4 regions of the Desulfovibrio sp. JC022 genome follow, and region 1 is predicted to be linked to each of the others. Evidence: predicted binding sites of a transcription regulator. Region 1 holds the regulator's gene; each other region holds the start of a gene.
What was found. Region 1 encodes sigma-54, which starts transcription at its own class of promoters, with help from an activator protein. Its sites were predicted from a motif close to CTGGCACGGNNNNTGCTT; they were not measured.
Positions count from the first base shown of each region.

Region 1 (3,171 bases):
GAAATCGCCATTATTGCGGCGGTAGATTACATTTATAGCTTCGTTATCCGCATTGCGGAATACGAGGAATTCATGGTCGAGAGTCTGAAGCTGCTCTGCGGCTTCATCAATACTCATAGGCTTGGGAACAAAAGAGTCGGACTCGACAATTACAGGTTCCCTGTACTCTTCCTCTCCATAGCTGAGAATATCCATACGGGCAGGAGCTGCGTCCTTACGCCTGTGACTTCTCATCTTTTCATTTGCGCGGCGAAGCTGGGCTTCTAGCTTGTCCAGAACCATATCCACGGTGGAATACATGTCCTCGGACACTTCGTAAGCTGAGACATGTAAATGGTCGGAGGTAAAAACTACTTCCGCAACATGCCTGAACTTATCAACTGACAGATTCACCTGCATATCAGTATTGTCAGGGTTGCTGACGTACTTTACCAACTTGGAGAAACGGCTGTTTGCATATTCCTTAAGATGTTCGGATGCGTCGAAATTCTTAAAAGTAAATGCTACGTTCATAAAGAGCCTCCTTAGTAAGGGGTGAATATGCGTTGATTTCTCCGGACTACATTAGAATACCTTTTTCCTCTTGGATGAGGAGAGTATCCCCATTGCAGTCCTGTACTTGGCTACGGTCCTTCTGGCTATATTGACTTCCAGCTTCTCTTTGAGAATCTCAGCAATCTTCTCGTCGCTGAGGGGCTTCTTTCCGTCCTCTTCGCCGATCAACTTTTTGATCGTCGCCTTGACGGACTCGGAACCGACCTGAGATCCGTCATCCAGACCGAGAGCACTATTAAAAAAGAACTTAAGTTCATAGATTCCATGCGGAGTAGAAACATACTTATTAGTAGTGATTCGACTCACAGTGGATTCATGCATCTCGATGTCTTCCGCAACCTCCTTAAGGATAAGCGGTTTTAACTTGGTGACACCGTGGGCGAAAAATTCGCGCTGAAACCTCACTATGGATTCAAGAACTTTATATAAGGTGCGCTGCCGCTGGTACAGGCTCTTCATCAGCCATTGTGCGGAACGCATCTTGTCCTGAAAATATTCCTTATCATCTCCCTTGGTTGATGCCAACGTCTCCACATAAAAAGCATTCATCTGCAATTTAGGAAGACCGTCTTCGTTCAGAACTATGACAAAATCACCATCATATTCATAAACATAAGCATCCGGGCTGACATAGAAAGAGTCTCCACCTGAAAAACTTGCTCCGGGCAATGGATCAAGTGTCTGCATCAGATCAAGGTAACTCTTTAAATCCTCCATGCTGAGCTTGAACTTCCGAGCCAGCGGCTTGTAGCGTTTCTTCTCAAGATCATCCAGATGGTCCCGGACCAACGAGACCAGAATCGGATCATCATCAAGCTTCAATGCTTCCAGCTGGATAAGCAGACATTCCTGCGGAGTCCTTGCCGCCACGCCTACCGGATCGAAACGCTGGATGCGGTGAAGCACCTTTTCCACGTCTTCGATTTCAGCATAGCATGTTTCACATACTTCTTCCAAGTCTATCCGTAAAAAACCTCCCGAACTTAAATTACCCATAAGGCATTCGCCGATGGTCTTTTCTTCGTCGGTAAAATCAGAGAGGCTCATCTGCCAATGCAGATGCCCTTCAAGAGAAGCCGTCTTGGTCAGACGCGTTTCAAATGAAGTTCCTTCTTCATAAGATTCAGACTCGCGGGAAGCAGACTGCTTTGATGTGCTGGAGAATTCACCGAGATAGTTTTCCCACTCGGCTTCCTTGGAAATTTGTGCCTCTTCGGCCGTAGCGGTGCCTGCATCAGCATCAGCAGCGTCAGTTCTCTCCTGCGCTTCAGCTTCTTCAAGAATAGGATTCTCCATAAGCTCCTGATGGACACTATCCACCAGTTCCAGACGGGAGAGCTGCAACAACTTGATCGCCTGCTGCAACTGAGGAGTCATAACCAGCTGTTGAGTAAGCTTTAATTGTTGTCTAAGTTCCAATCCCATATATTCAGGCCACCTTATATTAGTCTCAAACTCAATTTATTTCAGTTAGTTGCACACCAAAGCAATAAAAAAAAATTTTATTAAACCTCAGCCTTGATTTGACTATGCCACATCCCATTACAAGATGCAACAAAGACCTCTGAATTATCTGATATTTAAGGATTTTTTACATACAGAATTTGTATATGAAAAAAGTGTACCAATGTTCGGGCAGACTGTAAATCAACAATGCCAAAATTAATCAAACTTTAGCCCAAAAAAGAGCCGGACTTCAAAAAATGAAGCCCGGCCTGAAAAACAAAATTAGCGTAAAAAACGACTACAAACTAAAACTATCACCCAGATAAAGCCTGCGTGCCTTGGTGTTCTTCACAATATTTTCCGGTGAACCGTTAAGGATAACCCTACCCTCGTAAACAAGATAGGCCCGGTCACAGATGGAGAGTGTTTCACGCACGTTGTGGTCAGAGATCAGAATTCCCAGCCCCATATCTTTCAGTGAAGAAATGATGTCCTGAATATCAATTACTGCGATGGGATCAATCCCCGCAAAGGGTTCGTCAAGCAGAATGAACTTCGGATTGTTAATCATGGCCCGTGCAATCTCAAGACGGCGGCGCTCACCACCGGAAAGATACATGGCCTTCTGGTCTGCCAAACGCAGAATACCCAGTTGGTCAAGCAGTTCATCCGCCCTTTTCGGCACATCTTTACCGGAAAGACCGGTATGTTCGATTATGATTTCAAGATTCTTACGCACGGAAAGTTTCTTGAAAATGGAGCTTTCCTGCGGAAGATAACTGATCCCCTGACGTGCCCGCTCATGCAGGGGCAATCTGGTTATCTGCTTTTTATTAAGATAGACATCCCCGGAAGTAGGTTTGACCACCCCCACAAGCATATAGAATGTTGTGGTTTTCCCCGCTCCGTTAGGACCAAGCAGCCCCACAACCTCGCCCTCGCGCACGGTCAGCCCAATTCCGCGGACGACCTCCTTAGGTCCGTAGCACTTGACCAGTTTCTTGGCGATAATCGAAGACATAACTTCCTTTTTGATGCGCTACGCGCTTTTGATGAAATGATTTTGCCTCCGGCAGCCCTGCCGGGGGCCTCAAACCCTTTGAAAAGGGTTTAAGAATCCCAAACTTTTTTAATAGGGCTTCGCCGCTATAAACGCTTAATCATCATTAA
Region 1 is NZ_VOPZ01000002.1:6,538-9,708, forward strand. It holds gene raiA (ribosome-associated translation inhibitor RaiA) at 1-513, opposite strand, end outside; gene rpoN (RNA polymerase factor sigma-54) at 565-1,980, opposite strand; gene lptB (LPS export ABC transporter ATP-binding protein) at 2,300-3,022, opposite strand.

Region 2 (3,171 bases), on a different contig from region 1:
CCAGTCAGGAAATTTTTAACCTTTCTTCATACGCCTAAGCCGCGCCCGCCCTTCGGCGATCATGGATTCAAGACCGTAACGCTTAACCCGGTAGCCCATCTGACGAGCAGAAAGGCCAAGAGTTTCTGCGGCCTTGTACTGAATCCAGCCGCTACGTTCCAGAGCGGCGACAACTTCATTACGCTCCACTTCCTTGAGCGAGGTGCAATGAGGAAGAGCATCGTTTGAAGCAGGAACGCTGACTTCTCCATCAGAACTGTTGGAGACTCCACGCTGGCCCGGAGCAAGATAGGATTTAAGAAATTCAAGGGTAATATATTCGGAGTCGGACATGATAACCAGCCGCTCCAACAGATTCTGCATCTCACGAACATTGCCCGGCCAATCGTAAATCATAAGCGAATCAAGAGCCGCCGGGGTAAAAAACATTTTTCGACCATAATCCTCAGCCATTTTCTGGATGAAATAATTGAGCAGCCCGGTGATGTCCTCTTTGCGTTCCCGCAAGGGCGGCACGGTGATGGGAAAAATATTCAAGCGGTAATAGAGATCCAGCCGGAATTCATTGCGCTCCACCAACAACCCGAGGTCGCGGTTGGTGGCCGCAAGGATACGCACATCAATATTGCGAGTCTTGTTTGAACCGATCCTTTCCAGCTCTTTTTCCTGTAAGACCCGCAAAAGCTTGGCCTGTAGGCTCATGGGAAATTCCCCGATCTCATCAAGAAAAATTGTCCCGCCGTCAGCCTCTTCAAAACGGCCCGGACGAGTGGAAGCCGCACCGGTAAAAGATCCTTTTTCATGACCGAATAATTCGGACTCAAGAAGATTTTCCGGGATGGAAGCACAGTTAACCTTGATAAAAGGGTGCCTTGCGCGATCTGAAAGTTCGTGGATGATCTTGGCCATGAGCGTCTTGCCCACACCGGATTCACCGAGCAGCAACACTGTGGCCTTGGTGGGTGCCACTTTTTCAAGTTGCCGCTGGACCTCAACCATGGCTGAACTCTGCCCGACAATGTAGAGGCCCTTTGTTTTTTTGGAAATCTGGTACTTTAAAGAAGTATTCTCACGCTTGAGGGCAGCCTCACGTTCCATGATCTTCTCGTTGAGACTTATAAACTGACCGATGAGCGTAGCCACGATCTTCAGGAAATCAACATCCTCTTCCGCAGCGACATGATCACCGAAGATACGATCCACATTGAGAACACCGATGGGGTCGCTGTGAAGAATAATCGGCACACCGATGAATCCGGTTTTAGCGCGCTCAATCTTGCGGGCTCCGGTTTTATCAAGGAAAAGCGGCTCCTTACTGATATCCGGCACATAATAAGACTCCCCGGTCTGGAAAATACGCCCAGTGACCCCTTCATCAAGGCGGTAAACCCCGCGCTGTTTTTCCTCAAGGGACAAACCATACGAGGCATTGATTGAAAGCTGTTTTGTTTCCGGGTCGTAAAGGGTCACTGTCGCCCGCTTCATGCTCAGGTTCTCCGAAAGAATACTAAGCACACCGTCAAGTGCGGACTCCAGATCAAGAGCCTGCTCAATGGCCTGACAAATGGCCAGCAGCGCGGAAAGTTTCAATCCATGCAGTGAAGGATACATATATGCAGTTAAGCAAGGGAGATGCCATTACTGCAAACAGAGAAATACTTTTTAATTTCTGGACATTATGAGAAAATGAATTTTTGAAAATATTCACATTTATGTCAATTATCACAAACCAATGAACATTAATGGAAAACTGATCTTGGCCATTTGCAGCTTCAAAAACAAACTCTGCCACCGACCTATTTCTCGTCTAATTCATGCAGCAGAGCCTTATCTGGCCCATTATCAAAACTACCGAACTAGATACACTGATTTGCGAACAATTGGCGGCCTAATATTTTTCACAACCACAAAGCTATCGACTCCCCGCACCAAGCCTACTATGGTTAGCCATGCCTACAGACAAAACATTCCGTCAGGAAAAGGCCCTTTTCAGTATTGAAGGAGTGAACTCCATTTGGGAAAGTGTACTTGATAAAGCAGTGCAGACCTCCCTGCCCAAGGCTCACGAGATAGAAGCCAATGATCCAAACTACTTCTTTTTCTTACTCAAAGGTTCTGTCAAACTTTCCTGCCTCTCAGAGAGCGGACAGGAGCGGGTGGTCATGCGCATCGGTCCCGGCACCCTTTTCAATGAAGTTTCACACATTCACAGCTCTATTTTCCAAAGTCACAGCCTGCACACATTGGAAGAATGCGTGGTAGCCCGTTTTCCCAAATACATTCTGGAAAACGATGATTTCTTTCGCCAGCACCCGGAGCTGGCCTGTAATCTGATCCATTCACTGGGCATCAAGGCCGGGGCTTTTTTCGCCCAGCTTTTTGATTCCGGCCTGCTTGAGGTGAGTACGCGGGTCAGCCGTTCCCTGTACCAACTCTGGCAGGAAAACGGCGAATCCGAATCTTTTTCCCCCGGCCTGACTCAAAGCGAACTGGCCTCCACCCTTGGAGTTCACCGCAGCTCTTTGTGCCGGGTAATCAAGGCCCTGCGCCAAAAAGGGGTCATCGGTAAATTCACCAAAACCACATTGGAAATCCTCGATCCTGAAACACTTTCCCGTGAAGCGGGCGGGCTGCTTTTCCAAAATTTAAGCTTGTGAGATAAGCGACAACCAACGAACTAAACCTTTCATTTTCCCTTCTGACCCACTCAAAAAAATTCAACTCAATTTGTTTTTGTCTCATATGAGACAGAATTTTTCCTTTTCCTGCTCCATATGTGAAAAAAAGCGCGAGACAAAATCTACTGCCTCGCAAACATTTTTCAAGGAGCTGCATAATGTCCTTTGACAAAAGCAAGATTAAAAACGTGGTATTCATCATGCTGGATACCCTGCAATTCAACTATCTCGGATGCTACGGCAACGAGACGGTCAAGACCCCGCATCTTGACCGTTTCGCCCGTCAATCCGTTCTTTTCGAAAACGCTTATAGTGAAGGAGTCCCGACCGTCCCGGTACGCCGCGCACTCATGACCGGACGCTTCACCCTCCCTTACGGTGGATGGCAGCCTTTAGGCAGTGATGACACCACCATCACCGACATCCTCTGGGGTCGCAACATGCAGACCGCGCTCATTTACGACACCGCCCCCATGCGCCTCGCCAAGTTCGG
Region 2 is NZ_VOPZ01000006.1:275,083-278,253, forward strand. It holds gene nifA (nif-specific transcriptional activator NifA) at 16-1,611, opposite strand; gene FMS18_RS11795 (Crp/Fnr family transcriptional regulator) at 1,950-2,657, shown strand; gene FMS18_RS11800 (sulfatase) at 2,837-3,171, shown strand, end outside.
Region 2: nifA (nif-specific transcriptional activator NifA) is a predicted target of sigma-54. The motif match lies at 1,622-1,639, and genes of this name have one in related genera.

Region 3 (3,171 bases), on a different contig from region 1:
TTACGCATGGTTCTCCCCTCTTGCTTTTGGTTTGTACCTACTAATCAATCAGTTGATTAATCGCTGGGTAAAAAAAATTATTTCCAGAGTGAAGGGCTGCCTGCCTTTAAAAGAATCGTCACAGTCTTCCGGTAAGCTTCAACCTTTTGATCATCATCTATGTAGTGTCCACCGCCAAGCAGGTAGTCGGAAAAAATAGTACCCAAGACCGCAGTAAAGCAAATATCTTTCACTTCCTCGGGATGCTCGGCTTTGGCTCCGGTTTTGCCTAGAAATTCCGTAAAATACTCCCACCCTGTTTTGTAAAGAGTGTCCCGCAGATCCTGCAACTCTTCACTGTCGTGATTAAGCTCGCGTAGCCCAACAAGATACACATCCCGGTTCTGGCGGGCATCATTAAGAAAAGCAGCCACATTCAGTTCAACCAGCTCTCCGTGGTCTTTAGCTTCGGACATGGAATTCCTGATAACAGTAACCATCCGTTCACTGAAACAGGTAAAAATCTCACGCAACAATCCGGTCTTACCACCGAAGTAATAAGAGATCATGGCACTGTTCACATCAGCTTCGCGGGCAATATCCCTGATTCCAACTGAATTGTAAGAACGCTCAGCAAAGAGCTTGGCCCCGGCATGGAAAATCTTTTCGCGTTTTGTCATGAGACCCAATTAATCATCCGATTAACAAATGTCAATCAGTTGATTAATTTTTCTTAAATGAAATATCCTACCAGAGATCCTTGGTGTCCAATGCCTCAGGTTCCAGATCATTGGGATTTAACTCCTTAAGAACCTTGGGCGCATCAGATTTTTTGCTGATATTGATGACTTCCACCCGGCGATTCCGGGCTCTGCCTTGTGCGCTGTCATTGGAAACAATGGGCTGGTCCTCTCCTGCTCCTTCAACTTCAATACGGGCGGGATCAACATTAAAATGGACCGCAAGGTAATTCTTTACTGCTTCTGCTCTCTTGAGACTCAAAGAACGGTTATATTCGCTCTTCCCGGCGGAATCCGTATGCCCTACCAGCTTAACCTGCATGGACGATCCCGGACCGGATGTAAGGGCTGTACCGAGGGAATCCACCACCGGATAAGCCTTCTTGCTGATCTTGGCTGAGTTGACCTTGAATTCAATTTTCAGAAACGCCCGACCGCCCGGATCGGTTATCATACGCAGAATGTCATCTGAATCCGCAGCAAAGCCGTCCTGTCCGGCATAGGCAAAAGGAACGCAACTAAAAATTAATATGAACAGGAAAATTAGTTTTTTCATGGAGACCTCCAAACAAAGTTTAAGGGATAGTACTAAAATACCCTGTCCACAGCTTTGGGGCAAGGGTTTCAGTCCACAGGAGACCGCTGTAAAAATATGTAGACTCAGGCTGTTTTAATATCCGGGTTTGGAACGGCTCTTCTTTAAATCAGAACGCTTCTTCTTACCATCCATCCTTTTACGCTTTGCAGAATATGGAACTTTGGTTTTCTTTCTTTTGCGCACCGGCTTCAAAACATCAGCAATAAGTTTGGCAAAACGGGAAACAGCCTCTTCCTTGTTGCGGAACTGACTGCGATGTTCTTCGCAGGAAACATGCAACTCACCTCTGGAATTAATGCGCCCGGACAGCCGGGTTTTGATTAAATACTTCTGGCGGTCACTCAGGCTGGAAGAATCCTGCACATTAAACACAAGAGTCACCTTGGATGAAGTCTTGTTAACATGCTGTCCGCCGGGACCGGAACTGCGACTGGCGAAAAAACTAATTTCACTGTCAGGTATGGACAATGCGGGAGTGATACTTATCATAGCTTACGGCTGGATATTCTGTCTTTTGTATGCGTATGTGGCGTACGCAGTCTTTAAGTACGATGCTTCGGGTCTTGCATCGTTCTTACTTTTTTTCAAGGAGAATCTATTATGAAAATCGCACTTCCCTCCAGAGATGGAATGGTCGACGGTCACTTTGGTCATTGTGAAGCTTTCACCATTTTCACTCTTGATGAGTCCAAAAATATCATCGAAGAAGAAAAAATCACACCTCCTCCGGGGTGCGGATGCAAATCCAGCATCGTGCCCACCCTCGCTGAAATGGGCGTAAAAGTCCTGTTGGCAGGCAACATGGGTCAGGGAGCAGTGAATCTCTTGCAGAACAACGGCATTCAGGTTATCCGCGGTTGTGGCGGCGAACTCAAAGATGCAGTTGCCCAATGGGCAGCAGGAAACATCACCGACTCCGCAACTGTCTGCGACGACCACGGTTCCTGCGGCAACCACTAGAATTAAAATTTAGTCCAAAGCCCGCAAATAAATATTTGGAGATAGAAACATGAATGAATGTCCCTGCGGTTCCGGCAATGCCTATGAAAGCTGCTGCGAACCTTACATCACAGGAAAAGAGCCTGCACCCACTGCTGAAGCACTCATGCGTTCCCGCTACAGTGCATTCGCTGTAAAAAATGTCGACTACCTCGGTGATACCCTCGCCCCGGAAAGCAAGCATGATTACGACGAAAATCAGGTTAAAAACTGGGCGGAAACATCCACATGGCTCGGCCTTGAAATTGTTTCTACCTCCAAGGGTCTTGTTGACGACGAAACCGGCGAAGTGGAATTCATCGCCAAATTCAGGCAGCAGGGAGCGATCCACACCCATCATGAAGCCAGCCGCTTCGAAAAAAGGGACGGCCACTGGCTCTACCTTGAAGGTGATATCGTACCTCCCATGCCGATCAAAAAAGATAAGAAAGTAGGACGCAACGAGCCCTGTCCCTGCGGCAGCGGCAAGAAATACAAGAAGTGCTGCGGTTAAGCGCAAACTTCTGCAAGTCTGAATATGATAAAACCCCCGTTCCTTGGAACGGGGGTTTTATTTTCTCAAACAAATTTCTCTTAAGACTTATGAAGTCAGCCCGTGAACGGAATCGCGGACCCAGAAGAGTAGATTGAAATTCTCGGCAAGGCCTTCCTTGATCTTGTTCAGGGTGGCTTTGTCCATGTCGTGGATGCGGATAAATACATGGCGCATGTTTTCCTGCTCCGGCTCATAGGAGGTCAAAATGGACATGACCCGTCCGCCGTTATCCTTGAGGTAATCCAGCACGCCATTGAGCGATCCCGGCTCATTGGAAAGAGCCAGACCGACCTGCACACCACCGTCAAGAACACCTGTGA
Region 3 is NZ_VOPZ01000008.1:184,285-187,455, forward strand. It holds gene FMS18_RS15060 (efflux RND transporter periplasmic adaptor subunit) at 1-8, opposite strand, end outside; gene FMS18_RS15065 (TetR/AcrR family transcriptional regulator) at 78-659, opposite strand; gene FMS18_RS15070 (OmpA family protein) at 727-1,275, opposite strand; gene arfB (alternative ribosome rescue aminoacyl-tRNA hydrolase ArfB) at 1,390-1,806, opposite strand; gene FMS18_RS15080 (NifB/NifX family molybdenum-iron cluster-binding protein) at 1,918-2,277, shown strand; gene FMS18_RS15085 (YchJ family protein) at 2,327-2,809, shown strand; gene FMS18_RS15090 (CBS and ACT domain-containing protein) at 2,897-3,171, opposite strand, start outside.
Region 3: FMS18_RS15080 (NifB/NifX family molybdenum-iron cluster-binding protein) is a predicted target of sigma-54. The motif match lies at 1,880-1,897, and genes of this name have one in related genera.

Region 4 (3,171 bases), on a different contig from region 1:
AGCAGGTTAACTTCCATTACTACCCCGCGGTATGTTTCGGTGAATCCCGCTCCTCTGCCGGAGCCGAGGATGTTGGTTACCGACATGGTGTAGATGCCTTTGGCGTAGAGGGCCTGCTTTACCGGGGTAAGGCATTCAGGCCTGATATATGTGATGATGAGTTTCATTATATTATTCCTCTCTTTGTGATGGTTCGGTTATTCGTTGGAGAAGATCTGGAAACCGTTGTAGGACTCCATGCCGTGCTCGCTGATGTCGAGGCCTTTCATTTCTTCTTCAGCTGAAACCCTGATGCCCATGGTTGCTTTGGCGATGGTGAAGGCAAGGTAGCCTGCGCCGAAGGCCCAGACAAAGCAGGCTGCGATGCCGATGAGCTGCGGGGTAACCAGCGCGAATCCGCCACCGTAGAAGAGTCCGCCTGCACCGTCATTAAGCGTGGGGGAGGTGAACAGGCCGCAGGCCAGTGTTCCCCATGCACCGCAGACACCATGTACGGACACTGCACCGACCGGATCGTCGATTTTGAGGATTTTATCAATAAACTCGATGGACAATACTACCAGCACCCCTGCGATAAGACCGATGATGATAGCAGCTGCCGGGGTTACGGTTGCACAGGGAGCGGTGATGCCGACCAGTCCTGCCAGCGCGCCGTTACAGGTCATGGAGATGTCAGGTTTGCCGAATCTGAACCATGAGGTGAACATTGCACCGAGGGTTCCCGCACAGGCGGAAAGGCTTGTGGTTACCGCGATGAGGCCGATGGAGCCGTCAGCAGTGGTGGTGGAGCCGGGGTTGAAGCCGAACCAGCCGAACCAGAGGATGAACACACCAAGGGATGCCAGCGGAATGTTATGACCGGGGATAGCTTTTGCTTTACCGTCCGCAGTGTATTTACCGATACGGGGACCGAGAACCATGGCTCCTGCCAGAGCTATCCAGCCGCCTACAGAATGGACTACGGTAGATCCTGCGAAGTCCATGAAACCGAGCCCTTCAAGCCAGCCAGCCCCGGAATCGCCGAGCCAGAGAGAGCCCCAGGCCCAGTGACCGGAGATAGGATAAATGAGTCCGGTCACAATGGCGGTTACGAGGATATAGCTGCTGAATTTAGTACGCTCAGCAATACCGCCGGAGACGATAGTGGCAGCGGTGGCCGCGAATACAGACTGGAAAAACCAGAAAGTAAGGGTCCACTGTGAGTCGCCGTCAGTGAGTCCGGTGCCGGAAAGTCCGAAAGCGGAGGTTCCGGTAAAACCGCCTGCATCAAGGCCGAACATGAGGCCGAATCCGAACAGGAAAAAGATGATTGATCCGGCGGAAAAGTCGAGAAAGTTTTTCATCAGGATGTTGCCTGCACTTTTGGCGCGGGTGAATCCTGCTTCAACGCATGCGAAGCCTGCCTGCATGAAAAATACGAGGATAGCAGCGAGAAGGGTCCAGAGAATATTACCGTGAGCCTGAGACATGGCTTCCTCGGCAGCGAAAGCTGCGGAAGGTGCCGCTAGGAGCATGAGAGTCGCGAGGGCCGGAATTTTGCGGCCTACCATTGAACGTTTAATAGTCATACAGTCCTCCTTAGGGATGTTGATTGCTTCAAGGATGTTTTTCTTAAAGCATAGACTGTGCCAACGTTTTAAGGTGTTGAAATAATTGATTTAATATTGGGTTGATCCAGAAATGTTGATTACAAAAATGTGTTTTTGAACGTTTTTGTTCTATTTTAGTGGTGGGTAAATGACAAAAAGGTAAACTTTGTATTTTGTGACCATGTGTGGCTTAAGGGAAAATTACAAATGACGTTCATAATATTAATGATAGTGAAAAAATAAAGAAAGTTGTTGACAATTTTTTCAGGACCCGGTTAGGTTACAGCCATGCAGACTTTCAACACCCTAGGCACCGGCCTCTCATATTTTTTCTACTTTTTTTATTTTTGGTGCACCCACGCTTGTGGTCGGGTGGAGGTTTGCTTGTACGGAAAGTAAAAAAGTAGCATAGCAAACGACCTCTACAGAAGGGCCGCAGGCGAAGAATCGCCGGCGGCCCTTTTTTTGTTACATGGGTCGCCAGAAAGGGAAGCGGATCTTGGAGAACTTAGAGGCAAACTTCAGGAGAATTTAAAATGCAGATTGGTAAAAGTGTAAGAATGGAGCGGATGGTTAACCGCAATACGGGCAGGACAATCGTTGTTCCCATGGATCACGGCATCAGTGTCGGCCCGCTCAAAGGATTGCGCAACATGCGCCGGGCAGTTAACGATATGGTCAAAGGTGGTGCCAATGCCGTGCTTATGCACAAAGGCTTAGTGCGCTGCTCCCACCGTGAAGAAGGCGGCGACGTCGGCCTTATCGTTCATCTTTCCGCATCCACCTGTCTTTCCCCTCTTCCTAATAAAAAAACTCTGGTCGGCACTGTTGAAGACGCGCTTCGTCTCGGCGCAGACGCTGTTTCCGTACACGTGAACCTCGGCGATGAGTCCGAAGCACAGATGCTTTCCGATCTCGGTGAAGTTGCTTCCGCAGCTACCAGCTGGGGCGTTCCGGTTCTGGCCATGGTTTACGCCCGCGGTCCTCAGATCAAAGACGAATTCGATCCCGAAGTTGTGGCCCACTGCGCACGTGCAGGCGAAGAGCTGGGTGCCGATATCGTAAAAGTTCCCTACACTGGGGATATCGAATCTTTCAAAACTGTGGTTGAAGGCTGCTGTATTCCGGTTGTAATCGCTGGCGGTCCCAAGCTTGATTCCACTCGTGATTTCTTACAGATGGTTTCCGATTCCATTGAAGCCGGCGGTGCAGGCCTTTCCGTAGGCCGCAATGTTTTCCAACATGAAAATCGCGTGAAGCTGATGGAAGCTTTGCACATGGTCGTTCACGAAGACGAAACTGTTGATAACGCTCTCGCCCACATCGGTGAATAGTTGCCAGTGTCTGGTTTAAATTTAGGAAAAGGAAAAATGAAAAAAATTATATTCAAAGCGATCCCGTTCGAAAAGAATCTCGTAAGCCTTGCTCTTGAATCCGGTGTGGACGCTATCCTGACCAGCCCGGAGCACAAGGAAACCATCGAGGGACTGGGCCGCGTTACAGTCATCACTCCCGAAGACATGCCCGAAGTCGCTATCAACGAAAAGGCTGATGAAGCTGTTGCGGTTGATCTTGACAAAAA
Region 4 is NZ_VOPZ01000005.1:33,758-36,928, reverse strand. It holds gene FMS18_RS09010 (P-II family nitrogen regulator) at 1-167, opposite strand, end outside; gene FMS18_RS09005 (ammonium transporter) at 198-1,568, opposite strand; gene FMS18_RS09000 (2-amino-3,7-dideoxy-D-threo-hept-6-ulosonate synthase) at 2,126-2,923, shown strand; gene FMS18_RS08995 (3-dehydroquinate synthase II family protein) at 2,960-3,171, shown strand, end outside.
Region 4: FMS18_RS09005 (ammonium transporter) is a predicted target of sigma-54. The motif match lies at 1,615-1,632, and genes of this name have one in related genera.